4 regions of the Halomonas sp. NCCP-2165 genome follow, and region 1 is predicted to be linked to each of the others. Evidence: predicted binding sites of a transcription regulator. Region 1 holds the regulator's gene; each other region holds the start of a gene.
What was found. Region 1 encodes sigma-54, which starts transcription at its own class of promoters, with help from an activator protein. Its sites were predicted from a motif close to TGGCACNNNNNTTGCTNT; they were not measured.

Region 1 (7,770 bases):
GATATCCCGGTAGAAGTCCACCGCCGGGTAGTGGAAGGGCACGGGGCCGTCCGGCTCGCCATGCACGAACTGGCTGACCCGCGGGTCCCGCTCCACGTCGAGGCTGGCCGGCGTGCCCTCGGCCATCACCTGGCCGTCGGCGATCACATAGACATAGTCGGCGATGGAGAGGGTCTCCTTGATGTCGTGGGAGACCACCACGGCGGTCAGGCCCAGGGCCTCATTGAGGCGCTTGACCAGTTGCACCAGCACCCCCATGGAGATGGGGTCCTGGCCCACGAAGGGCTCGTCATAGAGGATCAGTTCCGGGTCCAGGGCGATGGCCCGGGCCAGGGCCACGCGACGCGTCATGCCCCCGGAGAGCTCCGCCGGCGTCAGGTGACGCGCCCCGCGCAGCCCCACCGCCTGCAGCTTCATCAGCACCAGGTCGCGAATCATCGGCTCCGGCAGATCGGTATGCACCCGCAGCGGGAAGGCCACGTTCTCGAAGACATCCAGGTCGGAGAACAGGGCCCCGCTCTGGAACAGCATGCCCATGCGCCGACGCAGCCGGAACAGCGCCTTGCGGGAGAGCGCGTGGACGTCCTGTCCGTCGATGCGCACCCGCCCCGCGTCGGGCGCGAGCTGGGCGCCGATCAGCTTCAGCAGGGTGGTCTTGCCGGTGCCGCTGGGCCCCATGATGGCGGTGATCTTGCCACGGGGAATGCGCATCGAGACCCCGCGAAAGATCTCCTTGTCGCCGCGGGAGAAGTGGAGATCGTCCACTTCCACCAGAGGGGTATCCGTCATCGCTCCGGGTTTCCTTGGATAATTATCGAACATCGTATCCTAACCGGGCCCGTTCCGACTACCCTCGGCGGCGCCTCCCTTGATTCGGCGCTCGCTCACGCGTTTAATGGGCGCCCTCGTCCACCAAGGAACGCTTCGATGCCGATCGCCCTGCTCGCCGTGCTGCTCGGATTCGCCGGCCTGCTGTGGAGCGCCGACCGCTTCGTCGGGGCCGCCGCCGCCACCGCCTATCGGGCGGGCATGAGTCGGCTGCTGGTCGGCATGACCATCGTCGCCCTCGGCACCTCGGCCCCGGAAATGCTGGTGGCCCTGATGGCCGCCCTGGATGGCCTCCCCGACCTGGCCACCGGCAACGCCCTGGGCTCCAATATCGCCAATATCGCCCTGGTGCTGGGCGCCACCGCCCTGGTGGCACCGATCCCGGTGCGCTTCTCCCTGGTGCGTCGCGAGCTGCCTCTGCTGCTGGGTGCCACCGGCCTGGCCGGCTACGCCCTGGCCGACGGCCAGCTGGGCCACCTCGACGCCCTGCTGCTGGCGGCCCTGCTCGGCTTCAGCCTATGGTGGCTGTTTCGCGCCGACACCCCCGACGAAGCCTTCGACGACGAGATTCCCGCCCTGCGCCTGGGGCCGGCCCTGGGCTGGCTGGTGGTGACCCTGGTGCTGATGGTGGCCAGCTCGCGCCTGCTGGTATGGGGCGCCAGTCAGATCGCCGCCGGCTTCGGCGTCAGCGAACTGGTGATCGGCCTGACCCTGGTGGCCATCGGCACCAGCCTGCCGGAGCTCGCCGCCTGCGTCATGAGCGCCCTGCGCCGGCATCATGACCTGGCCATCGGCAATGTCATCGGCTCCAACCTCTTCAATATGCTGGCGGTACTGCCGATTCCCGGCCTGTTGGCCCCGGGGGCCGTGGACGCCGCCGCCGGCCAGCGTGACGTGCCGGTAATGCTGGTGCTGACCCTGGCCCTCGGTGCCTGGCTGCTGTGGCAGCGTCGCGGCCGCCTGGGCCGCCTGCCCGGCGCCCTGATGCTCCTCGCCTATCTGGGCTACCTCGGCCTGCTGGCCGTCGACATGACTTGAGCCCCGCCCCGCAACCGGCAACAATCTCCCCATGACACCGACACCCGACTTCGACTTCCGCGCCAGCGCCCGCCGCACCCTGCAGCTCGAACAGCAGGCCCTGGGCGCCCTGATTCCCCGCCTCAACGGCGACTTCGACCAGGCCTGCCGGCTGCTGCTGGCCTGCCGCGGCCGCGTGGTGGTCACCGGCATGGGCAAGTCCGGTCATATCGGCGGCAAGCTGGCCGCCACCCTGGCCAGTACCGGCACCCCGGCCTTCTTCGTGCACCCCGGCGAGGCCAGCCACGGCGACCTGGGCATGATCACCCGCGGCGACGTGGTGATCGCCCTCTCCAATTCCGGAGAGACCAGCGAGGTGACCGCCCTGCTGCCGCTGCTCAAGCGCCTCGGCACGCCGCTGATCAGCCTTACCGGGCGCCCGGCCTCGACCCTGGCCCGCCACGCCGATGCCCACCTGGACACCGGCGTCGAACGCGAGGCCTGCCCCCTGGACCTGGCCCCCACCGCCTCCACCACCGCCGCCCTGGCCATGGGCGACGCCCTGGCGGTGGCCCTGCTGGAGGCCCGCGGCTTCACCGCCGAGGAGTTTGCCCTGTCGCACCCCGGCGGCAGCCTGGGCCGCCGCCTGCTGCTCAAGGTCGGCGACCTGATGCATCAGGGCCAGCGCCTGCCGACGGTGCCCCTGGGCAGCCCGCTGCGCGACGCCCTGCTGGAGATCACCCGCCAGGGCCTGGGGTTCACCTGCGTGGTGGACGAGACGGGCCACCTCGCCGGGGTCTATACCGATGGCGACCTGCGGCGCACCCTGGACCAGCACACCGACCTCAGCCGGCTCAAGGTGGACGACGTCATGACCCGCCCCGGCAAGCGCATCGGTGCCGAGGTACTGGCCGCCGAGGCGGTGCGGGTCATGGAGGACAATCGCATCACCGCCCTGGCGGTGGTGGACGACGCCGGCCGCCCGGTCGGCGCCCTGCATATGCACGACCTGCTGGCCAGCGGCGTAATCTAAGGAATCTCTCATCATGACCTTCGACTCCCCCCTGCTCGATCCGACCCTGCTCGACCGCGCCCGGCGGGTACGACTGTTGGCCCTGGACGTGGACGGCGTCTTCACCGATGGGCGCCTCTACTTCCAGGCCGATGGCGTGGAGATCAAGGCCTTCCACACCCAGGATGGCCAGGGCATCAAGCTGCTGCGCCGCGCCGGGGTGGAAGTCGCCCTGATCACCGGCCGCGACTCCCCCATGGTCAGTCGCCGCGCCGCGGCCCTGGGCATTGCCCATGTCTACCAGGGCCGCGAGGACAAGCTCGCCGCCCTCGCCCAACTCGCCGAGCGCCTCGAGCTGGAGTGGGAGACCATCGCCTACGCCGGCGATGACCTGCCGGACCTGGCGGCGATTCGTCGGGCCGGGCTCGGCATCAGCGTGCCCAATGCCCCCGCCTATATCCGCAGCCAGGCCGACTGGGTCACCGAACGCAGCGGCGGCCATGGCGCCGTGCGCGAGATCTGCGACACCCTGCTGGAGGCGCAGGGTCACTGGGGCGCGGTAATCGACACCTACCTGCACGGCCAGGGCCATGACGACCGCTGAGCGCCTGGCCACGCCGCTGGTCCGCCGCCTGGCCCTGCTGCTCCTGCTGCTGGCCCTGGGCGGCGTGCTGGTGCTGCTCACCGACCGGCAGCCGACGCCGCCGGGCCCCGTGCCCCAGGACGAGGCCGGCGAACCCGACTACTACCTGGAGCAGGCGGAACTCGTACGCTACGACGCCGAGGGCCTGGCCTATCAGCGCCTGAACAGCCCGCGCCTGGTGCATACGCCCCACGACGACGTACTGCGCGCCGAGGCCCCCCGAGCCGAACTCCTCGACAACGCCGGACGACGCTGGACCGTGCGAGGCGAACAGGGCACCCTGGCGGATCAGCGCTTGACGCTGAGCGGCGACGCCAGGCTCAATGCGCCTGATGCCGGCTGGCGGCTCGATACCCAGGAGCTGCACCTGAACACCCGCACCGGCCATGCCTGGAGTGACGTGCCCGCGCGCTTCGACGCCCCGCCACAGCGCGTCGAGGCCGAGCGTTTCGAGGCCTGGCTCGAGGACGAGCGCCTGCACCTGGAAGGCCGGGTACGCGGCCACCATCCGCCGGCCCGGCAGTGAGCGATGCCCCTGCCGCTTCCATGAGGACCCCATCATGAGTTACCCCCCCCGCCAGCGCCTGATCGGCTGGCTCGCCGCCGGCCTGCTGGGCCTGACCCTGACCGCCCCCGTCCTGGCTCAGCAGAACGAGCCCATCGAAGTGGAGGCCGACCGCCTGGAACTGGACGACCGCGCCGGTACCGCCGTCTACAGCGGTGAGGTGGAGATTCGCCAGGGCAGCCTGCACCTGACCGGCGCCCGGGTCGAGATTCAGCGCAACGACGCCGGCGAGGTGTCGCGACTCACCGCCACCGGCGAGCGCGCCTACCTGGAGCAGACCCCCGCCGACGGCGAGCGGGTCCAGGGCTGGGGCCGCACCATCGTCTACCATGCCGCCGAGCGACGGGTGGAGCTGATCGACCGCGCCGAACTGCACCGCGGCGCCGACACCTTCAACGGCGCCTATGTGGAGTATCTGATCGACCGCCGCCTAGTGGAGGCCCGGGCCGACGCCGAGGGCACCGAGCGCCAGCGAGTCCGCATGACCCTCACCCCGGAACAGCAGTAAGGGCCGCCATGAAGACCCTGACCGCCAGTCACCTGGCCAAGAGCTACAAGCGCCGCCGCGTGGTTCACGATATCAGCCTCGCCATCGAGCAGGGCAGCGTGGTGGGCCTGCTCGGCCCCAATGGCGCCGGCAAGACCACCTCCTTCTACATGATCGTCGGCCTGGTGCGCGCCGACGCGGGCCGGGTGGCCATCGACGACCGGGACCTCTCCGCGGCGGCCATGCATGAACGCGCCCGGGCCGGCATCGGCTACCTGCCCCAGGAGGCGTCGATCTTCCGCAAGCTGTCGGTGGCCGACAATATCCTGGCCATCCTCGAGACCCGCCAGGACCTGGATCGCGCCGGTCGTCAGGCGCGCCTGGAGGCCCTGCTCAACGACTTTCATATCACCCATATCCGCGACAACCTGGGGATGAGCCTCTCCGGGGGCGAGCGGCGCCGGGTGGAGATCGCCCGGGCGCTGGCCACCGAGCCCACCTTTATCCTCCTCGATGAACCCTTCGCCGGCGTCGATCCCATCTCGGTGGGCGAGATCAAGGGCATCATCCGTGCCCTCAAGGCGCGGGATATCGGCGTGCTGATCACCGACCACAACGTGCGCGAGACCCTGGATATCTGCGACCGCGCCTATATCGTCGGCGACGGCCAGATCATCGCCGAGGGCGATGCCGAGGCGATCCTCGCCAACCGCCGGGTGCGTGAGGTCTATCTGGGCGAGGATTTCCGCCTCTAGGCTATGCCCGAAAACTGGCTGCGCTCGGCCATACGGCGTTAAAAATCGGCTCGTGCGCGAGTCCGATCAAAGTACTCATTTACACCGCGTAAACTCGTACGCGAGCCCGGTCCGTCTTTTCGCCGATTTTTGCCTTGTCTGACCTTCGCTCGCCGACTTTTCAGACAAAGCCTGCGAAACCACGGGGAATCGCCGCTGCCAATTCGCTGAAAGTCTTAGCCACGAGATCGATTTGGCATATTCATTGCGGCTGGCATATAACTTGCTACGAAGTCATGCCCAATGGGCTTGCACAGGCACCGGCGGCGGGCTACCGTGTCTCCCACCTTTGTCGCGGAACCCTAGCTCACCATGGCAATGAAACCCTCGTTGCAGCTCAGGGTCGGCACACAGCTGACCATGACCCCACAACTGCAGCAAGCCATCGCCCTGCTGCAGCTCTCCACCCTCGACCTGCGCCAGGAGATCCAGCAGGCCCTGGAGTCCAATCCCATGCTGGAACTGGACGAGGCCTACGGCGAACTGGCGGTGGAGGCGCCCAAGGAGGACGACTGGTCCGAGGCGATTCCCGAGCAACTGGCGGTGGACAGCGACTGGTCCGACACCTATCAGGACATGGCCCCCAGCGGTGGCGGCGAGGCGCCGGACTTCGAGCGCAATGCCGATGTTCCCAGCCTGCGCGATCACCTGACCTGGCAGCTGGCCATGACCGACCTGACCGCGCCCCGTGAGCGGGCCATCGCCGAGAGCCTGATCGATGCCGTGGATGCCAACGGCTACCTGACCCTGCCCCTGGAGGAGATCACCGAGGGGCTGCGCCAGCAGGACCTCGCCGGCCTCAAGGTCGGCGACGTGGAGGCGCTGCTGATGCGCCTGCAGCAGTTCGAGCCCACCGGGGTCTTCGCCCGCGACCTGCGCGAGTGCCTGCTGCTGCAACTCGGCGCCCTCCCCGACGACACCCCCCTGCTGCCCCAGGCCAAGCGCCTGGTGCGCCAGTTCCTCGAGGCCCTGGCGGGGGACGATCGCAAGCTGCTCAAGCGCCGCCTGCGCCTCGAGGACGACCAGCTGGATACGCTGATCCAGCTGGTCCGGAGCCTCGACCCGCGCCCCGGCCAGGCCTATGCCGAGGGCGGCAGCGACTATGTAATCCCCGACCTGATCGCCCGCCATGACCGCGATGGCTGGCGGATCGAGCTCAATCCCGAGGCGCTGCCGCGGATGCGCATCCAGCCCGACTATGCGGCGCTGATCCGCCGCGCCGACAAGAGCGACGACAACACCTTCATGAAGCAGCACCTGCAGGAGGCACGCTGGCTGCTCAAGAGCCTCTCCAGCCGCAATGACACCCTGCTGCGGGTGGGCCAGGAGATCATGACCCGCCAGCTCGACTTCCTCGAGCGAGGCGAAGAGGCCATGAAGCCCCTGGTGCTCGCGGATATCGCCCAGACGGTGGAGATGCATGAATCGACCATCTCCCGGGTCACCACCCAGAAGTACATCCACACCCCCCGCGGGGTCTTCGAGCTCAAGTACTTCTTCTCCAGCCAGGTGGGGGGCGGCGAGGGCGACGCCCACTCCAGCACCGCCATTCGCGCCCGGCTCAAGAAGCTGATTGGCGAGGAGCCGCCGCGCAAGCCACTCTCCGACAGCAAGCTGGTGAGCCTGCTCGCCGAGGATGGCATTCAGGTGGCGCGGCGCACCGTGGCCAAGTATCGCGAGGCCATGGGCATCCCCCCCTCCAGCGAGCGCAAGCGTCTCTCCTGACCGGCAACGCCTTCGTCGATTCTCGGAAAAACCATTTATCCCATTGATCTCAATGGGATAAAAATCCGATAAGGCTTGCGTTGGAAATCCCCGACGCCAAGGGGTTTGCAGGGGCGAAAAAAGGGTTACAATCGAGATGACACCCGCAGGAAGAGGAGCGTGCCATGCAAGTCAATATCACCGGCCATCACGTCGAATTGACCGATGCACTGCGTGACTATGTGAACGAGAAGCTCGCACGACTGGAGCGGCATTACGACAATATCACCACGGCACAGTTCACCCTGTCCGTCGAGAAAGAACGCCAGCAAGCCGCTTGCGTACTCCACGCTGCCGGTGCCGATCTGCACGCCGAAGCCCAGGATGGCGACATGTATGCCGCTATCGATGCGCTCGCCGACAAGCTCGACCGCCAACTGGTGAAACACAAGGAAAAGGCTCAGGCCCGCGCCCAGGGCGCCGGTGCCCGCTAACCCTCCATGACTCTGCAATCCATCCTTCCCCCCGAGCGGGCGCTGTTCGATGTCCCCGGGGGGAGCAAGAAACGGGTGCTGGAATTCTTCAGCACCTTTATCGCTCAGAACACCCCCAGCCTCGATAGCCAGGAAGTCTTCAGCCGACTGATCGGTCGCGAGCGCCTGGGCAGTACCGGCATCGGCCATGGCGTCGCGATCCCCCATGCCCGTAACGCCCACTGCA
Region 2 (7,770 bases), on a different contig from region 1:
TTGCTCTGGGCCTCGGCGCACTCCCGGGTACAGCCGGAGACGGCCAGCTTGAGCTTGTGGGGCGAGCGCAGGCCCTTGTAGCGATGCTCGAGGCGGATCGCCATGCCCACGCTGTCGTCGACGCCGTAGCGGCACCAGGTGCTGCCGACGCAGGACTTCACGGTGCGCAGCGACTTGCCGTAGGCGTGGCCGGTCTCGAAGCCCGCCTCGATCAGCTCGCCCCAGATCGCCGGCAGGTCCTCCAGGCGGGCGCCGAAGAGGTCGATGCGCTGGCCGCCGGTGACCTTGGTGTAGAGCGCGTACTTCTGTGCCACCTGGCCCAACACCACCAGCTTGTCCGGGGTGATCTCCCCGCCGGCGATGCGCGGCACCACCGAGTAGGTGCCGTTCTTCTGCATATTGGCCATAAAGGTGTCGTTGGTGTCCTGCAACGGGATATGTGCCGCGTCGGTGATCGGCTCGTTGAAGCAGGAGGCGAGGATCGAGGCCACCGCCGGCTTGCAGATATCGCAGCCCAAGCGATGGGTCTCGGGATTGCCGTGCTTCTCCATCAGCTCGCCGAAGGTCTTGATGCCCTCGACGCGGACGATATCGTAGAGCGCCTGGCGGGTATGGGCGAAGTGCTCGCAGAGGGAGCGGTCCACCTCGACGCCGCGGCTCTCCAGTTCATGGTCGACTACGCTCTTGAGCAGGGCCGCGCAGCCGCCGCAGCCGGTGCTGGCGCGGGTCGCGCCCTTGACGGTGGCGAGGTCGCAGGCCCCCGCGTCGATGGAGGCGCAGACGTCGCCCTTGGTGATGTTATGGCAGGAGCAGATCATGGCGGCGTCGGGCAGGGCGTCGGGGCCCAGCGCCGGGGCGCCCTCGCTCGAGGGCAGGATCAGCGAGGCGGGATCCTGGGGTAGCTCGATGCCGCCCGCGTAGTACTGCATCAGGGTGTCGTAATAGCCGTTGTCGCCCACCAGCATGGCGCCGAGCAGTCTCTTGCCGTCGCCGGAGACCACCAGCTTGCGGTACTCCTGCTTGATCTCGTCCAGGTAGCGGAACATCCGCGCGCCGGGGTGCTGGGTGCCGTGGGCGTCGCCGATGGCGCCCACGTCGACGCCGAGCAGCTTGAGCTTGGTGCTCATATCGGCGCCGCGGAAGGTCTCGGCCTCGCGGTCGAGGACGTCGGCCATCAGGGTGTCGGCGGCGGCCCGGGCCATCTGGTAGCCGGGGGCCACCAGGCCGAAGATGCTCTGGTTCCACAGCGCCACCTCGCCGACCGCCAGGATCATGGGGTCGCTGGTCAGGCAGCGGTCGTCGATCACCACGCCGCCGCGCTCGCCGAGTTCCAGGGCGCTGTCGCGGGCCAGCGCGTCCCGGGGGCGAATGCCGGCGGAGAAGACGATCAGGTCGGCCTCCAGCACCTTGTCGTCCTGGAATACCATGCGATGGCGGCCGGCCTCGCCGTCCTCGATGCGCTGGGTGGCGCGCTCGGTGAGCACCTGCACGCCCAGCGCCTCGATCTTCTCGCGCAGCAGTTCGCCGCCCTCGGCATCCACCTGCATGGGCATCAGCCGCGGGGCGAATTCCACCACGGCGGTATCGAGATTCAGGCCACGCAGGGCGTTGGCCGCCTCCAGGCCCAGCAGGCCGCCGCCCACCACCACGCCGGTGGCGGCGTTCTCGGCGGCGGCGCGGATGGCGTCCAGGTCATCCAGGGTGCGGTAGACCAGGCAGCCCTCCCGGTCGTTGCCGGGAATCGGCGGCACGAAGGGATAGGAGCCGGTGGCCAGCACCAGGCGGTCGTAGGGATAGCGGCCCCGGGGGGTGACCACCTCGCCCGCGTCGCGGTCGATGGCGGTGACGGCCTCGTCGAGGCGCAGTTCGATGCCGTGCTCGGCGTAGTAGTCGGCGGTGGACAGCGCCAGCGATTCGGCGTCGCGGCCGGCGAAGTACTCGGAGAGGTGGACCCGGTCGTAGGCGAGATGACGCTCCTCGCCGAAGACGGTGATCCGGTAGCGCCGATGGGCGCCGCGCTCGATGAGCTGCTCGACCAGGTGGTGGCCGACCATGCCGTTACCGATGATGATCAATGGCTGTTGCGTGGACATCTTAGGCGGCCTCCTTCACGGGGCGGGACGTTGAAGCGGATAAGGGGGTGTCGAGCAGGGCGTCGGCATCGGCCGCGCCCAGCAGCAGGGCCGGGCGGCAGGCGCCGAGGTCGCGGCCGGTCTGGGCCTGGGCGAAGTACCAGGGGCCCATGGCGGTATCGCCATAGAGCACCGCGCCCTCCAGGCGGCCGTCGCGCAGCAGCAGCCGGCGGTAGTCGCCCTGGTCGGGGTCCTGGTAGACCAGCACCTCGTGGTCGTCGTCGGGATCAATGGGGCCGAAGGCGTAGAGGGAGATGCCGCTGACCTTGAGCTTGGTGGCGGTCTCGGCCTCCCGGTAGCCTGGCGTTGGCTCGCCGGACAGGCGCGCGGCCAGTACCTCCACCTGGCGCCAGATCGGCTCCACCAGGCCGTAGGTGTGGCCGGCGAACTCGCAGCATTCGCCGAGGGCGTGGATATGCGGGTCGGAGCTGGTGAGGCCGTCGTCGACCCGGATGGCGCGGCCCATGGCCAGGCCGGCGGCCTCGCCCAGTTGGGTATTGGGGGCGATGCCGGCGGCGATCACCACGCAGTCGGCGGGCAGCCGGCGCCCGTCCTCCAGGTGCGCCGCCGCCACCCGGCCGCGGCCGTCGTCCTCCAGTCGTGCCAGGCGCGCGCCGGTATGGATCGCGAGGCCGCGGCCGCGAAGTGCTGCCTCCAGCAGGGCGGCGGCGGTGGCGTCGAGCTGGCGATTCATCAGCCGGCCGGCGCGCTGCAGCACGCCGACCCGGGCGCCGCGCTTGCGCATGCCCTCGGCGGCTTCCAGGCCCAGCAGGCCGCCCCCCACCACCAGGGTCTCGGCGCCGGCCTCGGCGGCGGCCATCAGCGCCTCGGCGTCGTTGAGGTCGCGGAAGCCGTGGACCCCCGCCAGCTCGATGCCGGGCACCGCCGGCATGGCCGGCCGCGAGCCGGTGGCCAGCACCAGGCGGCCATAGTCGAGGGTGCGTCCCGCGTCGGTGGTCAGGCGCCGGGCCCGGCGGTCGATATCGGTGACCCGCTCGCCGAGGAGCAGCTCGATGCCCTGGTCGGCATACCAGGCCGCGTCGCGCAGGGTCAGGGCGTCGCGGGCCATCTCGCCGGCAAGCCAGGGGGAAAGCAGGATGCGGTTGTAGGCCGGGGCGGCCTCCTCGCCCAGCACGATGATGCGTGTCGGCCGATCGGCCCGCTGGAGCAGGGCCTCCACCAGCCGATGGCCGGCCATGCCGTTGCCGATGATCACCAGGGGCTCGTCCGGGGTGAGTTGAGGCATGGGGAGCGTCTCCTGTCGTGGCGAAAACCAAAAACGGCGCCTTCCTCTGGCCCGTAGGCCAGGGGAAGACGCCGTTGTCTGAATCCTGTCGAGGCGATCGCCGTTGATGCCCCGTACTGATCAAGGACTTTCAAGAACCCGGCCAGAATGCCGGGGTAAGTCGATTTTTTCTGTGATTACATAGGGTTGTAATATCTCCGTCAGGGGGTGGCATGGCCGGCGCCTGCACCCGCCTGGTGCAGGGCCGCGTCATAATGCACGGGGTCATGGCAGGCCCGCAGGCCGGCCAGGCCCAGGCGCCGCCCCTCCCGGCGTAGGGCCTGGTCCAGGTGCTCGGCGACGCCGGCGGCGGCCTGGGGATCGGGGCGCAGGCTGCCGGCGAGGCGCTGACGCATCGGTGCCTCGTTGAGGGCCAGCCGCGACAGGTGGGCCACCGAGCGATCCAGGTAGGGGGGCAGGGCCAGCCACTCCAGGGCACGGCGGGCGTGGCCGGGGTCCGCCGCCAGCCAGTCGCTGGCCCGCTGCAGGGCGACGATCAGTCGCGCCAGGGTGGCCGGATAGTCGCGCGCCCAGGAGCGGGTCACCCCAAGCACCTTCTCCGGGGCTTCCGGCCAGAGCTGGGCGCCGGTGGCGACGATGCGCCCCGCGCCCCGGTGCTTGGCCAGGCTGCCCCAGGGCTCGCCGGCGCAGTAGCCGTCGATCTCCCCGGCTTCCATGGCCTCCACCATGCGCGGCGGCGGCAGCACCACCAGCTCGACGTCGCGCTGCGGGTCGAGGCCGCCCAGGTCGAGCCAGTGGCGCAGCTGATAGTGCTGGCAGGAGTAGGGGTAGACCATGGCCAGCCGCGGCGGGCGGGGCAGCGTCGGCAGAACCGCGGCCAGGGCCCGGGCGCCGCGGGCCGGGTCCACCGCCAGGTGGGCGTGGCTGGCCTCGGCGAGGCGTTCGGCGAGCACCAGGGCATTGCCGTTGCGGGACAGGGTCACCGGGGCCAGGGTCTCGCAGGGGGCCCGGCCCAGCCCCAGGCTCATGGCCAGCGGCATCGGGGCGAGCATCTGGGCGCCGTCCAGCAGGCCGGCGGCCACCCTGTCGCGCAGGGTCGACCAGGTGTTCTGGCGGGCCAGGGTCACGTCCAGGCCCTGGTCGGCGAAGAAGCCGGCCTCCCGGGCGATCACCAGCAGGGCCGAATCCAGCAGCGGCACGAAGCCCAGGGTCAGGTCGGGACGTTCGGCATCCGGTAGGCGGGTCATAGGCCGTTCTCCAGGCGTTCGAGGATATCGATGACGTTGTCGGCCACCTGGGCGATGCGCTGGCCGCGATCCATGGCCAGCTTGCGCAGCATGCGGTAGGCCTGCTCCTCGTCGGTGTTCTGATGCTTCATCAGCAGCCCCTTGGCGCGCTCGATGCGCTTGCGTTCGCTGAGCTGGCTGCGGGTCTTGTCCAGCTCGCGGCGCAGCGACTGGAAGGCATCGAAGCGGGCGATGGCCACCTCGATGATCGGCTTGACCCGGCCGGGCACCAGGCCGTCCACCACGTAGGCGCTGACCCCGACCTTGAGGGCGGCCTGCAGGGTGTCCGGGTCGTGTTGATCGGCGAAGAAGACCACCGGGCGGGGGTTCTCGCGATTGAGCAGTGCCATGCTGTCCAGGGTGTCCCGGTCCGGGGACTCCATGTCGATGATCACCACATCGGGGGCATGGCGGACCACCATCTCGTTGAGGCTGGCGGGGCTGGTCAGGCGGCAGATCACCTGGTGCCCCTCGTGGGTCAGAGCCTCCTCGACCATGGCGGCGCGCACCACTTCGTCGTCGACCAGCAATATCTTCAGGGACGTGGGTGGGGACATAACGGGACTCGCGGGAAGATCAGGTCTTATAGCCCTGCAATAAGCGTTCCAGCTCGCCGGGGATCGGATCAGGGCACCCAGGGCTATCGCAGTCGCGTGCACTCTGTAGGAGGCCCGGGGCTACCCTGGGGGCAGGTCGTCGCGGGGCGCTGTAAACCCCTCCCTGGGCGCTACTTTTGCCATCCCTGGCAAAAAACACCCGCTCCATCCTGCCCCCAGCGCCCCTCGTCATTCCGATGGCGATAGCCCTGGAAGTGGGCCGACTTGTTTGCTGCCTGGCGAAGGCCTGCACCGCCATGGGGTGGCCGGGATTGCGTCGATAGGGTGCAGTCGCGTCTCGAGGCGCCTTGTGATGGTGCGTGGGGGCGCGGTCGGGGTAACCCGGGGGCCTGGTCGTTCGCCAAGATACTCAGGCTAGTCAAATGGTTAGATATGTTTTCCGGGCATATGGCATACGCCTTGCTTACCAGGAAGTAACCCGGGACCAATGGCGGTCCTGTCGATATCAGCAGTTCAGCGAACACGACGATGGCGTCCTGCTCACGGCCTAGCGGCCGAGGGAGGGCGCCATCGTCGTTTCAAGAGGCAACCCTATGCATCAGGCGCGAACCACCTGCCCCTATTGTGGCGTCGGCTGCGGCGTACTGGCGGAGCTGGAGGACGAGCGGATCGTCGGCGTCAGCGGCGACAGCGAGCACCCGGCCAACTATGGCCGCCTCTGCGTCAAGGGCTCGGCCCTCCACGAGACCCTCGGTCACCGGGGCCGACTGACCCGGCCCCGGGTCGACGGCGTCGAGGTGGACTGGGAGACGGCGCTGTCCGCCGTGGCCGAGCGCCTGGCGGCGACCCGAAGCGAGCACGGCGACGGCGCGGTGGCGGCCTACCTTTCCGGCCAACTGCTCACCGAGGACTATTACGTGGCCAACAAGCTCTTCAAGGGCTTCCTCGGTACCCCGCACCTGGATACCAACTCGCGGCTGTGCATGGCCTCGGCGGTGGCCGCCTACAAGCGCAGCCTGGGTGCCGACGCCGTGCCCTGCAGCTATGAGGACCTGGAGGAGGCCGAGCTGGTGGTGCTGGTGGGCTCCAACCTGGCCTGGAACCACCCGGTGCTCTATCAGCGGCTCAAGGTGGCCAAGACCCGCAACCCGTTGATGCGGGTGGTGGTGATCGATCCCCGGGTCACCGACAGCTGCGAGATCGCCGACCTCTACCTGGGCCTCAGGCCCGGCAGCGACGCCCGGCTGTTCAATGGGCTGCTGGCCTGGATGGCCGACAAGGGCCGGCTCGACCGGGTCTACCTGGAGCGGCACACCCAGGGCCTCGAGGAGGCGCTGGCCGCGGCCCGGGAGGAAGATGCCTCGGTGGCCGCCGTGGCCGCCGACTGCGATCTCGACCCGGAGCGCCTGGAGACCTTCTACTACTGGTTCGCCAGCCAGTTGCACGTGGTGACCCTCTACTCCCAGGGCATCAACCAGTCCTCCAGCGGCACCGACAAGTGCAACGCCATCATCAATTGCCACCTGGCCGGCGGCAAGCTCGGCCTGCCCGGGGCCGGGCCCTTCTCGATCACCGGCCAGCCCAACGCCATGGGCGGCCGCGAGGTGGGCGGCCTGGCCAACCAGCTGGCCGCCCATATGGACTACCACACCCCGGGCGCGATCGAGCGGGTGACCCGCTTCTGGGCCACCGAGTCGCTGACCCCGAGCCTGCCGGAGGGGCCCGGGCACAAGGCGGTGGAACTCTTCGAGGCGATCGAGCGGGGCGAGGTCCGGGCGCTATGGATCATGGCCACCAACCCGGCGGTCAGCCTGCCCCGGGCCGACCGGGTACGGGCGGCGCTGGAGACGTGCCCGCTGGTGATCGTCTCCGAGTGCATGGCCGACACCGACCTGCTGGCCTATGCGGATATCGTGCTGCCGGCCTCGAGCTGGTCGGAGAAGAACGGCACCGTGACCAACTCCGAGCGGCGCATCTCCCGTCAGCGCGGCCTGCTGCCGCCGCCGGGGGAGGCGAAGCACGACTGGTGGATCATCACCCAGGTGGCCCGGCGGCTGGGCTATGGCGAGGCCTTCGACTACGCGCATCCGTGTGAGATCTTCGACGAGCATGCCCGGCTCTCCGGCGTCGAGAACCTGCCCGGAACCCCGGGCGAGCGGCTGTTCGATATCTCCGGCCTGGCGGGGCTCGATCGCGCCGCCTATGACGCCCTGGCACCCATCCAGTGGCCGGTCAACGCCGCCGCGCCCCGGGGCACCGCGCGGCTCTTCGAGGACGGCCGCTTCGCCACCCCGGATGGCCTGGCCCGGCTGATTGCGGTGCGCCCGCGGGCTCCGCAGCAGGCGCTCTCCGAGGCGCGGCCGCTGCGCCTCAACACCGGGCGTATCCGTGACCAGTGGCACACCATGACCCGCACCGCCCGGGCGCCGCGGCTGATGAATCACCGCGCCGAGCCCTTTATCGAGATCACCCCCGAGGATGCCCTGGCGCTGGGCGTCGGCGACCAGCAACTGGCCCGGCTGCGTGGTGCCGGCGGCGACTACCTCGGC
Region 3 (7,770 bases), on a different contig from region 1:
AGGCGATGGGGAAGCAGGTGTAAATCGGCCAAGCCGGCCAAAATCGCCGGCTAAAGCCTGCTCCTACAATGGCTTGCTGGAGATCGACCATGTCGTGGCTTCACGCTGATCTGCGAAGAACCTTATTTTCTGCAACGTCGAGAAGTCGAGCCGCTCGACCCAGGCTTCCTTGACGAAGCCTTGCAGCAGGTCCTTGACCATCTGCGGATGGCTGAATAGCAACTTGTAGCTGTTGTCATGGTGGTTGGCCATGGCTCTCTCCGATCACCTCCGGCCGATGCAGTCTACCATGCCACCCGGAGTACCTGGCGGCGCCCCCACAACAGCCGACTGGCTCGGCAGTGGCCTTGTGGGAACCCGGCTAGGCCGAGTGATTAGCCGGGAAGACCAAGGCGCCTGATGGCGCCAATCGCCGGGGCGACAGACATCGCGCGCTAAAGCGTGCTCCTACAAAACCCCAGTGGCTCGACGGTGGCCTGTGGGAACCCAGTGGGGTGGCCGAATCAGCCCAGCTGCTGCCACTCCACCCGCCCCGGCCAGGTGGCCAGCCAGGCGGGCACTTGCTCCGGTGGCATGGGGCGGGCGATGCCGTATCCCTGGGCCTGTAGACAGCCCAGCCCGGCCAGGGCCCTGGCATGCTCCAGGGTCTCCACTCCCTCGGCGAGCATGGGTCGGCCGAAGCGCTTGGCCATGTAGATCACACTCTCGACGATGGCCATGTCGTTGCCATCCACCAGCATGTCGCGCACGAAGCTCTGGTCGATCTTGATCAGGTCCACCGGTAGCTGGCGCAGGTAGGTGAGCGAGGAGAAGCCGGTGCCGAAGTCGTCGATGGCGGTGGCGATACCCAGTGACTTGCAGCGATGAATCGCCTTCAGGGCGGCCTGGATATCATGCATGGCGGCACTCTCCAGCACCTCCAGCTTGAGCCGCTGCGGAGCTACCCGCGGATGGTGCGCCAGCAGCTGCTCCAGGCATGCCATGAAGTCCGCCTGCAGTAGGTGCACCGGGCTGATATTGACGCTGACCGGAAGCTCGATATCCGCCGCCTGCCACTCCCCCAACTGGCTCAGGGCACGGTGAATCACCCACTCGCCCAGGGCCGCCGCCAGGGGCGTTCCCTCCACCACCGGCAGGAACTCCCCCGGCGCCAGCAGGCCCCGCTCGGGATGCTGCCAGCGCACCAGGGCCTCCAGGCCGGTGACCCGGCCGCTGCCCATGTCCACCTGGGGCTGGTAGTAGAGGCACAGCTCGTCGTTGTCGATGGCCCGGGCGAAGCGCTCGCGCTGGGCCTGGCGCGCCTGCAGCTGGCGATCATGACCGGGATCGAAGCGGTGGTAGGTGTTACGGCCGCGCTGCTTGGCCCGATACATGGCCTGGGTGGCATGGCGCAGCAGGACATCGCCCTCCTGCTCGTCATCGGGGTAGAGGGTCACGCCGATGCTGGCGGTCAGGCGCAGCGACTGGCCATCCAGCAGTAGCGGCTGACGAATCGCCGTCAGCAGCCGCTCCAGGAAGGCCTCGTCGGGCTGGCGATGCAGCAGCAGCACGAACTCGTCGCCGCCGATACGCGCCAGCACCTCGTCGCCGGCCAGCAGCTGGCTGACCCGCCGGGCGAAGCTGGCCAGCAGCCGATCGCCGGCCAGCTCCCCTAACTGGTCATTGAGACGCTTGAAGTGATCGATATCCAGGCAACACACCGCCAGCGTATCGCCGCCCCCCTGGGCATGGGCGATGGCGTCCTGCAACAGCTGCGTCAGCAGCTTGAGGTTAGGCAACCCGGTCAGCGCATCGAAGTAGGCCTCGCGACTGGCGCGCCGGCGGGGCTCGCTCAGGGCACGATCCAGGGCGGTCAGGGTCACCACATGGTGGGAGGGGCTTCCGGCCGCATCGCACACCCGACGGAAGGAGAACAATACCGGCCGCGTCTCGCCCTGGGCATCGCATAGCTGCATCTCCAGGCGCCCCTGCTCTTGCTGAAGCAGCAGTTGCCAGTCCGCCAGGCACTGGGAGGCACCCTGCCGAGGCGCCACGATGGCCTCCGGCGAGGCGCCTCGCAGGGTGGCGCCGCCGTGACCTACCAAGGCTTCCAGGGCGGGATTCACCGCCAGGATGCGCTGCTCGGCATCGGTGATCAGCATCGCCTCGCTGGCGTCGTAAAACGCCTGCTCGGCCTGGGGCAGGGGCACGCGCCGTGCGCCGTGACGACGCTTGTCCGGCCCGACGCTCGGGCCCGTTTTCCGCTCCGGCACCAGCCCTTGAGAAGGACACATACTCGGGCTCCTTAGCCGGTCATTCTGTGCTTGTTATATTAGAATTCAACACTAAATCGATCGCCTTGGCCATCCATCACCACCCGGTTCCGCCCCCCTTCCTTGGCCCGATAGAGGGCCGCATCGGCCCGCTGCAGCAATGCGGCTCCCGAGTCGCCGCGGCGATAGCGGCTTCCCCCCAGGCTGATGGTCACCTCGAGTCCCGCGAAACGGGCACTCGCCACCGTCTGGCGCAGCCGTTCGGCGATCACCCTGGCGCCCGGGACATCGGTGCCCGGCAGCAGTAGGGTGAACTCCTCGCCGCCCCAGCGTGCCAACAGGTCGCTGGAACGCAGGCAGGCCTGCACTCGACGCGCCAACGCCTGGAGGACGGCATCGCCACGCTCATGACCATAGCGGTCGTTGACCGCCTTGAAATGGTCGATATCGAAGATCAGCAGCGACAGCGGCCGGTCGAGGCACCGTGCCTCGGCCAGGGCCTCCGCCAGGGCGTCATCGAAGCCGCGGCGGTTGAGCACCCCGGTGAGATGATCCCGGGTCGCTTGCTGGGCCAGCTCGCGCTCCATGCGCTTGCGCTCGCTGATGTTATGGAATACCGCCACGAAATTGCGGATCTCGCCGTTATCGTCGCGCACCGCGGTGATCGATTGCCAGAGCGGGTAGACCTCCCCGGCCTTGTTGCGATTCCAGATCTCCCCCTGCCAGTGGCCGGTACTCAATACCGCCTCCCACAGCGCCGCATAGAAGGCGTCGTCGTGACGCCCCGACTTGAAGAGCCGCGGCGTCTCGCCGACCACTTCCTCGGCGCGGTAGCCGGTGATGGCGGTAAAGGCCGCATTGACCCGCTCGATGCGCATCTCGGCATCGGTGATCAGGGTCGCCTGGCCGGTCTCGAAGGCGGTGGCCAGCAGGCGCAGCTCGCTCTCGTGGCGCTTGCGCTGGGTGATGTCCTCCTTGACCACCACATAGCGCACCGCACCGCTGACTTCATCGCGCACCGGGGTGATGATCTCCGCCTCCCAGTAGAGCTCGCCGCTCTTCTTGCGGTTGAGCAGTTCGCCGCGCCACACCTCGCCGGCCTCGAGGGTACGCCACAGCGACTGGTAGACCGCCAGCGGGGTATGCCCCGACTTGATCAGCGCCGGCGTCTGGCCCAGCAACTCGTCCCGGCGGTAGCCGGTGACCGCGATAAAGCGCCGATTGACGAATTCGAAGCGCCCCTCGGCGTCGGTGATCGCCGTGGCCACCGGGCTCTGCTCGATGGCCACGGCCAGCAGGCGGCAGTCGACACCGGTGGTCGCGAACGGGTCGAGCCGGTCGCTTGGCGGGCACTCCAATCCCCGAATAGGCTCCTGCATCTGCTGAAAACTCCCTAGTTGTTATTGTGCCGGGCTCCAGGACACGATCCATCCTAAGCGCAGATCGCTCGCTTGGGGCGGATACCGCCTATCAGCGGCCAGCCCTCCTGGACAAGGTCTTCCCTGGGTCGAGGAAACATTCGAAATAACGAAAGTAGGCGAGTTATCGCCGATGCGGGTTGATGCAGATCAACAAAGGGGGAATGCGCTTATCGCGGGGTGACGGGGGCTCGGCTCCGCCGGCATCCGCGCTTGCATATTGGAAGGGCCAGCCTCGACGGGTCACGACGGCTTATAAGTGAACGATCACTTCCACCCGGCGGTTGGCGGCGCGGCCCTCGGCGCTGGCGTTATCGGCCAGGGGGCGGGTCGCCCCGTAGCCGACGGCGCGCAGCCGCGAGGTCGCGACGCCGGCGCCCTCCAGCTGGCGCAGGATGGCGATGGCCCGGGCCGAGGAGAGCTCCCAGTTGGAGGGGAAGCGGTCGGTGAAGATGGGCCGGTCGTCGGAGTGTCCCTCCACCGAGACGGTGCCCTCGTAGCGCTGGATGATCGCCACCAGGCGCGCGATCAGCTCGCGCCCGGCCTCGCTCAGCTCGGCGGTGGCGCTGTCGAAGAGCAGCCGATCCTGAATGCGCAGGTTGAGCCCCTCCGCCACCGGCGAGATCTCCACCCCCTCCAGGCTGGGCAGCGCGCGGGCCTCGTCGAGGCGAGCGCTCACTCCGGCCTGGAGCCCCTCGGCGGCGGCCAGGGCCTCGGCATCGAGGCGCCGGGTATTGCTCGGCGCCCGCTCGGTGACCACCAGGGTCAGGTCGTCCCAGGCCTCGGGGTCGAGCTCCTCGTGGAGGGCCAGGGCCGGCCGCGCCGGCGCCGCCTGCGGCATGGCGAAGGGCACGCTGGCCACCACCAGGGCCGGCGCCGGCGCGGCGGGACGCGGCGGCGTCCAGTCGATGGGCCGCGGTAGGTCGAGAGGATCCCGGCCGTGCGGGCGCGGCGGCGCCGGCACCCGCGGCCCCGCGGCCACCTCCAGCGCCGCCGCCAGGGCGAAGAAGGAGAGCTCGGCGGGCGGCGCGCCGCCCTCGGCGGGACTGGCCTCGGCGGGACCGCGCCACACTGAGGCCAGCGACAGCAGCAGCGCGAACAGCGCCACCAGCAGCGTCATCATGTCGATATAGCTGAGCATCCAGCCCGCCTGCCCCTCCTCGGGCTCGAGCTCCTCGAAGAGGGCGTCGTGACGATGGCGATCCCTAGCCGGCATGGGAGGCCCCGCGCTCGTCGTCGGTCGCGGCGGCCGCCCGCCGGCGCAGCCGCCAGCGGGGCGCCGGGGCATCGCCCTCCTGCCCCCGGCCGTCGCGCAGTTCGTCGTGGTGATGGGCGATAAAGGAATTGAGACTCTCCTCGATCACCGAGGGCAGGCGGCGCCGCGACATCAGCGAGATCCCCTCGAGGATCATGTTCATGGCGATCAGGCGCTGCTCGGTGCGCCGCTCCAGCTTGACGGCGATGGGCTTCAGCACCAGGTTGGCCAGCACGATGCCGTAGAAGGTGGTCAGCAGGGCCACCGCCATGCGCTCGCCGATCACCGTCAGCTCGCCGGCCTCGATCACCCCCAGCATGTTCACCAGTCCCACCAGGGTGCCGATCATGCCGAAGGCCGGGGCATAGAGGGCCATGGTGCGGAAGATCTGCGCCTCGGCCCGCTCCCGGGCCTTGAGCCGGGCGATACGCCAGCGCAGCAGATCATGGATCTCCTCGTCGGCGGTGTGATCGATCACCAGTTGCACCCCGGTGCGCAGGAAGGGGTTGGGGCAGGTCTCCAGGCGCCGCTCCACCGCCCGCACGTCGCCCTTGAACCACAGCCGCGCCAGGGCCACCAGCACGTCGATGTCTTCGCGCTCGTGGTGATTCTCGCGGCGAAACACCAGGCCCACCAGGCGCACCACCCGCACCACCTCACGCAGCGGATAGCTGATAAAGGTGGCCGCCAGGGTGCCGATGACCACGATGGCCAGCCCCGGCAGGTTGAGGAAGGCGGTGGCGCTGTCGGCGCTCCACAGCACCACGCTGGCCAGCATCAGGACGCTGGCGACGATTCCGATCAGGGTGGAGGGATTCATGATTCAGGCTCTCGCTTGGCCACCATTAGCCAGGGCTAAAGTTCCCCCGCCGCCGGCCGATAGATTCGAAAAGAAAAACAAGACGTCAACCACCACTGTGAGGGATTTCACCATGAGTCACCCGATAGCGGATGTCAGTGCCCATGCCCCCGGCTCACCGCTCAATGACCTGACCCCGCGCCAGCGGGTCGAGACCCTGCTGGCCCACCTGCCCACCGCCGGCGGCCAGCTCGCCGAGGCCGAGCCACCCGCCGAGGGCGACCTGGTGGAACCCCTGCAGCGCGTCAACGAGGTGATGCGCCAGCATGGCATCGAGTTCGAACTCGCCGACACCGGTAACCGCACCATCACGCGCATCGTCGATCGCGACAGCGGCGAGCTGATCCGCCAGATCCCCACCGAAGAGCTCCTGGCCATCGCCGAGCGCCTCGACGAGATGCGCGGCCGACTGATCTCCCTCGAGGCCTGAGCCCCTCGCAGACCACCGGCCACGAGCGCATCAGACCTGCATATTCATCACGTCCCGGTAGGCGCTGACCAGGCGGTTGCGTACCTGCAGGCCCATCTGGAAGGCCACGCTGGCCTTCTGCATATCGACCATGACGTCGTTGAGCGCCACGTCCGGGTCGCCGGCCTGGAAGGCCGTGACCTGGGCATTGGCGGTCTGCTGCAGGCGATTGATGCGCTGGATGGAATGGGCCAGCTCGGCGGCGAAGCCCCCCTGGGCCGCGGCGCTGGCGTTCGGCGCGGTATTGGCGGCCTGGCTGGCCAGGCCCTGCATCTGTTGCAGGGCGGCATGGATCGCGGGGGTGGACATGGGCAAATCGGCTCCTGTGACACGCTGAGAGGAGGCTAGCAGCCTCTTCCCTCGGACCAAGCCGGCAAATGCGACTGAAAAACCCGACTATTCCCACCTTTGGGCTGGTGAGGCACGCCGATAATGGCGGTCATCACAGTTCCGCCCGGTCACCCGGGGCGGCAAACCGCGATGAATGGATATCACCATGCCCCATGCCCCTCTGCTACTCACCATGGCCCTGACTGCCTGGTCGCCGTGCTCCCCCGCTGACGCCGGGAGGCACGCATGAGCGAAGGGACCACCGCCCGCGGCGAGGCGCCCCAGGAGTCCCTGCAGCGGCGCCTGCTACGCCAGCTGCGCGGCAACCCCCTGCTGCCCCTGCTGTTGGCCGGCGCAGCCGTGGTGGCCATCGTCGTGGCCCTGATGCTCTGGGCCCGTAGCCCCGACTACCGGGTCCTCTACAGCAACCTCAACGAGGCCGACGGCGGGCGTATCATCGGCGAACTGGATAGTCGCGGTGTGCCCTATCAGCTGAGTCAGGGCGGCCAGGCCCTGCTGGTGCCCGGCGACCAGGTCCACACCCTGCGCCTGCAGCTGGCCGAACAGGGCCTGCCCCAGGGCGGCAACGTCGGCTTCGAGCTGATGGATAGCCAGGCCTTCGGCATCAGCCAGTTCGCCGAGCAGATCAACTTCCAGCGCAGCCTGGAGGGCGAGCTGTCCCGCTCCATCGAATCCCTGGGCCCGGTCTCCCGGGCCCGGGTGCATCTGGCCCTGGCCAAGGAGTCGGTGTTCGTCCGCGAGCGCGAGCCCGCCACCGCCTCGGTGATCCTCACCCTCCACGGCGGGCGCACCCTCGGCGAGGGGCAGGTGATGGCCATCGCCCATATGGTCTCCAGCAGCGTGCCGGAACTGGCCACCGAAGACGTCACCGTGGTGGACCATAACGGTCGCCTGCTCTCCCAGCCCGGCGGCCCGGGCCGCGACCTGGACGGCACCCAGCTCGACTATGTGCAAGAGGTGGAGCGCTCCTACCAGCGGCGTATCGAGAACATCCTGATCCCGGTGCTGGGGCGGGCCAATGTGCGTGCCCAGGTCACCGCCGAGGTGGATTTCACCCGCCGCGAGGAGACCGCCGAGCGCTACGCGCCCAATCAGGACCCGCAACGGGCCGCCGTGCGCAGCCTGCAGCACAGCGCCGACTATCGAGGCAGCGACGACCTGGCCCG
Region 4 (7,770 bases), on a different contig from region 1:
ATGGCCCGGAACACCTCCTGCATGGCCGGCGCCTCGCCGATGATCTCGGCGGTGAGCCCCTCCGGCACCGCCGCCGGGGACTGGCGCTCCCGGGCATGGGCCACGGCACGGCGCACCAGGGCCAGGGCCTCGTCCACGTCGAAGGGCTTGGGCAGATACTCGAAGGCGCCGCCCTGGTAGGAGGCCACGGCGCTGTCCAGATCCGAATGGGCGGTCATCACGATCACCGGCAGGTCCGGATGGCTTTCGCGTACCCGGGCCATCAGGTCCAGGCCATCCAGCCCCGGCATGCGAATATCGGTGAGCAGTACCTCCGGCGGGTTCGCCAGGACCCGCTCCAGGGCCCGGTCGGCCCGCTCGAAGCACTCCACCTGGAGATCGGGCTGTGCCAGGGCACGCTCCAGCACCCAGCGAATGGCGCGGTCGTCGTCGACGATCACGATGCGAGCGGCGTCGGTCATCAGTCTCTCCTGGATTGGGAAAAGGGGAACATCAGCTGGCCTCCAGCGGAATCAGCAGACGGAACTCGGTATGGCCCGGGGTCGAGTCGCACTCAATCAGGCCCTGGTGCTGGTGGAGGATCGACTGGGCGATGGAGAGCCCCAGGCCACTGCCACTGGCCCGCCCCGAGACCATCGGATAGAAGAGGGTCTCCTGCAGCACCTCGGGGATTCCCGGGCCGTTGTCGATCACCGCCACCTCGCAGACCAGACGGTGGCGTTCGGCACCCAGGGTGAACTGGCGCCGCGCCCGGGTGCGCAGCATCAGGCGCGGCGCAGGGATGGCGTGCTCCTCCAGGGCCTGGACGGCGTTGCGGGCCACATTGAGCACCGCCTGGATCAGCTGCGCCTCCTCCCCCGAGAGCTCCGGCAGGCTGGGGTCATAGTCGCGCGCCACCTCGATATCCGGGTGTTCGGCCAGCACCAGGCTGCGCACCCGCTCGAGCACCTGGTGAATATTCAGCGGCGCCGGCTCGCGCAGCTGGTTGGGGCCCAGCATGCGATCCACCAGGTCGCGCAGGCGATCCACCTCCTCGACGATGATATGGGTGAACTCGGCGAGTTGAGGATCGGGCAGGTCCCGCTCCAGCAACTGGGCGGCACCGCGAATGCCTCCCAGGGGGTTCTTGACCTCGTGAGCCAGGCCCCGGGAGAGCACCTTGATCGCCTCCTGGCGGGCGATCAACGCCTCCTCCCGGGAGATGCGCAACAGGCGGTCCCGCGGCTCGATCTCCAGCAGCAGCTCGTCCTCGGACAGCGGCGTGACGGTGAAATCCACCGTCACCGGCTCCTGCCCCGGCAAGGGCAGGCTCGCCTCGCGCTGGGTATAGGGGTGAAACTCGCGGCGCGCCTTGGTCAGCACCTCGGCCACCGACTCCAGGCTCTCCAGGCGCGTGCCGCGCACCCGCCCCAGGCTGACCGCCAGCAACGACTCGGCGGCGGGGTTCATCCAGCGAAGGTGCAGCGCACCATCGAGGAGCAGCACCGCCGTGGACAGGTGTTCGAGTAAGCGTTGATACATGGGGCATCCCGATGGCAACGGAGTAAGGGCCGATCGTTCCGGCGACTCCCCTTGCACTTGCAAGAAGCGCGCCAGCACGCGGCGGCGGAAAACTCGGGGCTGCCGGCAAGGGTCGCGCCCGTTCACGCACCATTTTAGTGCATCACGGGAGGGCGAGGCGCGATAAGCAGGCGAGGGAGCCGCGATGTGGCTCAGCGGTGATCGCGATGACGCCAGCGACGCCGCGGCTCATGGGCGGGGGCGTTGCGCCGCAGGCCGGGCCAGGGCTCGCCGGGGCGATACTCCAGGGCGCTGCGCTGACGCAGCTGGCGGGCATGATCGAAGGCATCGAAACCGCGCTCCGGCGTGCGCGGCGGCTCGACATGACGGTGGCGCGAGTGGTCTCGGCAGGGCGGCGTCGCGGCGTCGAAGCAGGGAAAACGGAAGCCGCGCCGGCCGATGAGCTAATCGCCCCGCGCCTGCACGCTCACGGTGATCGGCGGGCTACGGTGGCGCACCCGGCCGGCGCCATCCAGCAGCTCCGCCTGCAGGGTGCGCTGCCCCGGCGCGAGGCGCGGCACGATAAAGGCGCGGGTGTGCATCGCCGACTGACTCAGTTGCCCATCCACCAGCAGGCGCACCCGATGGTCCTCCCTCAGCCCCGGCTCGATGGCCAGCTCCACGGTGAGGTTCTGGGAGCGGGCCTGGCTCAGCGTCATGGCGTCACGAGGGTTCATGATGCGGAAGGTGGAGTAGGGCATAAAGGGCGAGGCCAGGGAGCCCGTCGCCGGCCGCCGCGGCGCCGGAGCCGGCGACGCGGCGGGCACCGGGTCCAGGGTCCGCGAGGGCACCACGGTCAGCGGCGCCACCTCCACGGGCTCGCCCCGCTCGGGGTTGTCGGTAAAGATCACGTTGCCCTGGGCATCGACACTGCGATAGACGGTGTCGGCCCCGGCCAGGGGGACCAGGCAACAGCTCACCAGCAAGCAGAGTAGGCGGAGTTTCACGAGCGACCCCCTAATGCGGAGCGGCGGAAGGAGAGATGAGATGCATCGTTAGATAGTGTAAGACAAAAAGGGGTTCCGCCGACGGCGGAACCCCTTGCACAGCCAACGCTAAGGGCGTGGCGCTTAGCAGCTGTAGTACATGTCGAACTCGATCGGGTGTGTGGTCATGCGGATGCGCTCCACGTCTTCCATCTTCAGTTCGATATAGGCATCGATCATGTCGTCGGTGAAGACGCCGCCCTCGGTGAGGAAGGCACGGTCGGCGTCCAGGGCGTCCAGGGCCTGATCCAGGCTGTTGGCCACGGTGGGGATGGACTTGCCCTCTTCCGGCGGCAGGTCATAGAGGTTCTTGTCCATGGCGTCGCCGGGGTGGATCTTGTTCTTGATGCCGTCGATCCCCGCCATCAGCATCGCCGCGAAGCACAGGTAGGGGTTGGCGGTCGGGTCGGGGAAACGGGCCTCGACGCGCTTGCCCTTGGGGCTGGCGGTGTAGGGGATACGAATGGAGGCGGAGCGGTTGCGGGCGCTGTAGGCCAGCATCACCGGCGCCTCGAAGCCCGGCACCAGACGCTTGTAGGAGTTGGTGGAGGCGTTGGTGAAGGCGTTCAGGGCCCGGGCGTGCTTGATGATGCCGCCGATGTAGTAGAGGGCCATCTCGGAGAGGCCCGCGTACTGGTCGCCGGCGAACTGGTTCTGGCCATCCTTCCAGAAGGACTGGTGGACGTGCATGCCGGAACCGTTGTCACCCACCAGCGGCTTGGGCATGAAGGTGGCGGTCTTGCCGTAGGCGTGAGCCACGTTGTGGATCACGTACTTCATTTCCTGAACTTCGTCGGCCTTCTTCACCAGGGTGTTGAACTTGACGCCGATCTCGTTCTGGCCGGCGTTGGCCACCTCGTGGTGGTGCACCTCGACGCTCTGGCCGATGGCCTCCAGGGTGTTGCACATGGCGCCACGGATATCGTGGAAGCTGTCCACCGGGGGTACCGGGAAGTAGCCGCCCTTGACCCGCGGACGGTGCGCCAGGTTGCCGCCCTCGACCTGACGGTCGGTGGCCCAGGCCCCCTCTTCGGAGGTGATCTTGTACATGGCGCCTTCGATATCGGCCTTCCAGTGCACCTCGTCGAAGATGAAGAACTCCGGCTCCGGGCCGAAGAAGGCGGTGTCGCCCAGGCCGGTGGACTGCAGGTAGGCCTCGGCGCGCTTGGCGATGGAGCGCGGATCCCGCTCGTAGCCCTGCATGGTGGCCGGCTCGATGATATCGCAGCGCAGCACCAGGGTGGCGTCTTCGGTGAAGGGGTCGAGGAAGGCGGTGCCATCTTCCGGGCGCAGGATCATGTCGGACTCGTTGATGCCCTTCCAGCCGGAGATGGAGGAACCATCGAACATCTGGCCGTTTTCGAAGAACTCCTCATCCACGTCACGGGCGGGGATGGTGACATGCTGCTCCTTGCCGCGGGTATCGGTGAAACGCAGGTCCACCCACTTGACGTCATGCTCTTCGATCAGGGCGAGGGTCTTCTCGGCCATGGTGTCCTCCAGTCGTGAACGTATGGCTAGTGTTATCTGGCTAGCGTATCCAGCGTCGTTTGTAGCATGTCATGGGCACCCTGCCCACGACCGCCGCCACCAGAAACGCGCTCCGTGGCTTTGTACTCGATAATGCAGGCGGCGTGCCAAAATGCAGCAAGGCGCTCGCCAATCAAGGTAATCATCTGAATTAAAAAGAAATAATCCTTGCGCCATGGTGGCGCACGAGTCGTGACCCTCCTCCCGGATGGCCGCCGCCGCCCCGAAAGGCGCCATCAAGGTGCAAGAAAACCGCCACATGCACCATAGTAGTGCATTTGCCGCCCGAGGCCTTCCCGCATCCGATTCGCCGCCGCTCATTGATACCTGGAGCAACCTATTACTACAATTTGTTACCAACCTTGAGGCCGGCGCTCCTGGGTCACCGGAATTTCCGGTGTCGTGTCCCACGCCGAGACCGACCCCGCGGCGGAGGGCTGCCCGTGGTGCATCGCACCTGCATCATTATCGACGCTTGCCTGATGGCCACCTGGCTGCCCCGTCAGCTGCCGGGCCTGCGCCATTTGCGCCGCCATCATGCCGGTCAGCTCGATATCCATGTGGTCAGCGAGTCGTATCAACCCCGCCTGCAGGCCCTGAGTCGGCGCTTCGGCCTGACCCTGGAGGTGGTGCCCGAGCCTACTGCCGGGGCCCGGAGCAACCGCCTGGTTCAGGGCACCCAGGGCGAGCTGCTGATCTTCCCCTCGCCCCAATACGGCCTGCCGCCCCAGTGGCTGTCGCGACTGACCTCCGGCGCCGATGACTGGGATGCCCTGCTCTTCACCCCGCCCCAGCGCGCCTGGCGACCCTGGCAGCGCCTGTGGCGAACGCCGGCCACCGGGACCCTCTGCGTGCGCCGCGACTGGTTCGAACGCCTGGGCGGCTTCGACCCCAGCCTGGATCGCCAGGCCCACCAGGACCTCCTGGCCCGCCTGCGCGCTTGTCATGCCCGCATCCGCACCCTCTCCGGCTGATTCCCGCGCCGCCAAGCCCTTGATCTACCGTTTCCACGCAGATTTCTCGGTGTCAGTGCTGGTAGCCGCCGCGGCCCGGAGACTATAATGCGGCCCAATTTTCGCAGCAGGATCCCGTCGTGATCGAGAATCTTCGCAACATCGCCATCATCGCTCACGTCGACCATGGCAAGACCACCCTGGTCGACAAACTCCTCCAGCAGTCCGGCACCCTGGACCGCAAGGCCGAGGGGCAGGAGCGCATCATGGACTCCAACGACCAGGAGAAGGAACGCGGCATCACCATCCTGGCCAAGAACACGGCGATCCGCTGGCAGGACGGCAATGGCCGCGACTACCACATCAACATCGTCGACACCCCGGGACACGCCGACTTCGGCGGCGAGGTGGAGCGGGTGATGTCCATGGTCGACTCGGTGCTGCTGCTGGTGGACGCCGTCGACGGCCCCATGCCGCAGACCCGCTTCGTGACCCAGAAGGCCTTCGATCAGGGCCTCAAGCCGATCGTGGTGGTCAACAAGATCGACCGCCCCGGCGCACGTCCCGACTGGGTCATCGACCAGATCTTCGATCTCTTCGATAACCTGGGCGCCTCCGACGAGCAGCTCGACTTCCCGATCATCTACTGCTCGGCCCTCAACGGCATCGCCGGCATGGAGCCGGAGGCGCTGGCCGAGGACATGAACCCCATGTTCCAGGCCATCGTCGATATCGTCGAGCCGCCCAAGGTGGAAATCGACGGCCCCTTCCAGATGCAGATCTCGGCACTGGACTACAACAGCTACGTGGGCGTCATCGGCCTGGGCCGCATCAAGCGCGGCGCCATCTCCCCCAACCAGCAGATCACCGTGATCGGCACCGACGGCAAGACCCGCAAGGGCAAGATCGGTCAGGTGATGACCCACCTGGGGCTGGAGCGGGTGCAGACCGAGCAGGCCACCGCCGGCGACATCATCTGCATCACCGGCATCGATGACCTGGCCATCTCCGACACCCTCTGCGACCCGATCGCCGTCGAGGCGCTGCCGCCGCTGTCGGTGGACGAGCCCACCGTCTCCATGACCTTCCAGGTCAACGACTCGCCGATGGCCGGCCGTGACGGCAAGTACGTCACCAGCCGCAACATCAAGGATCGCCTCGATCAGGAGCTGATCCACAACGTGGCGCTGCGCGTCGAACAGGGCGAGAGCCCGGAGAAGTTCATCGTCTCCGGCCGCGGCGAGCTGCACCTCTCGGTGCTAATCGAGACCATGCGCCGCGAGGGCTTCGAGCTGGCCGTGGGCCGTCCCGAGGTGATCATCAAGGAGATCGACGGGATCAAGCAGGAGCCCTACGAAGAGGTGATCATCGACTGCGAGGAGCAGCATCAGGGCGCCATCATGGAGGAGCTCGGCTACCGCAAGGGCGAGCTGACCAACATGAACCCGGACGGCAAGGGTCGGGTGCGTCTCGACTTCCTGATCCCGGCGCGCGGCCTGATCGGCTTCCGCGGCCAGTTCATGACCCTCACCTCGGGCACCGGCATCCTCACCAGCCGCTTCGACCACTATGGCGCGCTCAAGCCGGATGCCGCCATCGAGCGTCGCAACGGCGTGCTGGTCTCCATGGTCGACGGCAAGGCCCTGGCCTACGCCCTCTACGCCCTGCAGGATCGCGGCAAGCTGATCATCGATCACGGCACCGAGGTCTACGAGGGCATGCTGATCGGCATCCATAGCCGTGCCAACGACCTGGTGGTCAACCCCACCAAGGGCAAGAAGCTCGACAACATGCGCGCCTCCGGCAACGACGAGAACATCGTCCTGACCCCGCCGGTGCGCTTCACCCTGGAGCAGGCCATCGAGTTCCTCGACGACGACGAGCTGGTGGAGGTGACCCCCAACCATATCCGCCTGCGCAAGAAGTTCCTCAAGGAGAACGAGCGCAAGCGCGCCAGCAAGAAGTAAGCCGCTCCGCCAGACCCACGCAGCCCGCCCCTCGGCGGGCTGCGTCGTTTCTGGCCCTGGCCGGCGCAGCGGCTACGCTTGAAACACACCACCCAGGAGAAGCCCCATGCACAAGCACGTCGACTGGGACGAGCCGGGCGCCGACAGCGTCCTCGCCCACTATGCCAAGGACCCCAATCACCGGGCCGAGCCGGCAAGCGGCGATATCCTCTCGGCGCGCCTCGATGGCCTGGTGGTCCGGGTCCGCGTCGAGGCCCATGTGGAGGCCACCAGCATCGGCGAGGTGGTGGCGCTGATCGACCCCGCCAGCGGCGAGCGCAAGAAGAGCCACGGCAAGCTGGCCCTGGGCGATACCGTGCGCCTGCCCGATGACAAGCGCGCCTTCGAGCCTCGCGACGAGATGCCGGACTGAGGCGCGGCGCGAACCACGACCTTGGTCGGAGCCCCCCCGGCCGAGGCTCGCGTCCCAACGTCCGTTTAACGCTCTCGCTCTGGTCAAGCGCCGCGCCCTGACGCAAAGTAGGACCAGCCTGCCATAACACCAACAACCACGAGATAGGGCATGAGCACGATTATCGACGTCCGCCACGTCAACAAGGCGTTCGGCGGCCTCAGGGTCATCAATGACTGCTCCATCCGCGTGGAGCAGGGCTCGATTACCGGCCTGATCGGCCCCAATGGGGCCGGCAAGTCGACCCTCTTCAATATCATCGCCGGGGCCCTGCCCCTGGACTCTGGCCAGGTCTTCCTCGACGGCGAGGAGATCACCAACCG

Region 2: NFU04_RS05155 (nitrate reductase) is a predicted target of sigma-54. The motif match lies at 5,670-5,687, and genes of this name have one in related genera.
Region 3: fliE (flagellar hook-basal body complex protein FliE) is a predicted target of sigma-54. The motif match lies at 6,567-6,584, and genes of this name have one in related genera.
Region 4: glnA (glutamate--ammonia ligase) is a predicted target of sigma-54. The motif match lies at 4,169-4,186, and genes of this name have one in related genera.

What each region holds. Positions count from the first base shown of each region.
Region 1 covers NZ_BRCY01000004.1:48,320-56,089, reverse strand. Annotated here, with positions in the region: gene NFU04_RS03125 (ABC transporter ATP-binding protein) at 1-789, opposite strand, end outside; gene NFU04_RS03120 (calcium/sodium antiporter) at 928-1,866, shown strand; gene NFU04_RS03115 (KpsF/GutQ family sugar-phosphate isomerase) at 1,898-2,878, shown strand; gene NFU04_RS03110 (KdsC family phosphatase) at 2,892-3,461, shown strand; gene lptC (LPS export ABC transporter periplasmic protein LptC) at 3,448-4,026, shown strand; gene lptA (lipopolysaccharide transport periplasmic protein LptA) at 4,061-4,573, shown strand; gene lptB (LPS export ABC transporter ATP-binding protein) at 4,582-5,307, shown strand; gene NFU04_RS03090 (RNA polymerase factor sigma-54) at 5,659-7,071, shown strand; gene hpf (ribosome hibernation-promoting factor, HPF/YfiA family) at 7,236-7,544, shown strand; gene ptsN (PTS IIA-like nitrogen regulatory protein PtsN) at 7,551-7,770, shown strand, end outside.
Region 2 covers NZ_BRCY01000006.1:121,572-129,341, forward strand. Annotated here, with positions in the region: gene nirB (nitrite reductase large subunit NirB) at 1-2,093, opposite strand, end outside; gene NFU04_RS05140 (NAD(P)/FAD-dependent oxidoreductase) at 2,095-3,378, opposite strand; gene NFU04_RS05145 (CmpA/NrtA family ABC transporter substrate-binding protein) at 3,579-4,625, opposite strand; gene NFU04_RS05150 (ANTAR domain-containing response regulator) at 4,622-5,221, opposite strand; gene NFU04_RS05155 (nitrate reductase) at 5,815-7,770, shown strand, end outside.
Region 3 covers NZ_BRCY01000029.1:5,136-12,905, reverse strand. Annotated here, with positions in the region: gene NFU04_RS13545 (Rpn family recombination-promoting nuclease/putative transposase) at 64-252, opposite strand; gene NFU04_RS13540 (putative bifunctional diguanylate cyclase/phosphodiesterase) at 504-2,273, opposite strand; gene NFU04_RS13535 (sensor domain-containing diguanylate cyclase) at 2,312-3,631, opposite strand; gene NFU04_RS13530 (OmpA/MotB family protein) at 3,924-4,886, opposite strand; gene NFU04_RS13525 (motility protein A) at 4,876-5,745, opposite strand; gene NFU04_RS13520 (flagellar protein FlaG) at 5,858-6,214, shown strand; gene fliE (flagellar hook-basal body complex protein FliE) at 6,245-6,562, opposite strand; gene fliF (flagellar basal-body MS-ring/collar protein FliF) at 6,830-7,770, shown strand, end outside.
Region 4 covers NZ_BRCY01000018.1:5,121-12,890, reverse strand. Annotated here, with positions in the region: gene glnG (nitrogen regulation protein NR(I)) at 1-461, opposite strand, end outside; gene glnL (nitrogen regulation protein NR(II)) at 493-1,521, opposite strand; gene NFU04_RS10610 (DUF4124 domain-containing protein) at 1,965-2,507, opposite strand; gene glnA (glutamate--ammonia ligase) at 2,631-4,037, opposite strand; gene NFU04_RS10600 (hypothetical protein) at 4,520-5,050, shown strand; gene typA (translational GTPase TypA) at 5,170-6,996, shown strand; gene NFU04_RS10590 (hypothetical protein) at 7,103-7,408, shown strand; gene NFU04_RS10585 (ABC transporter ATP-binding protein) at 7,559-7,770, shown strand, end outside.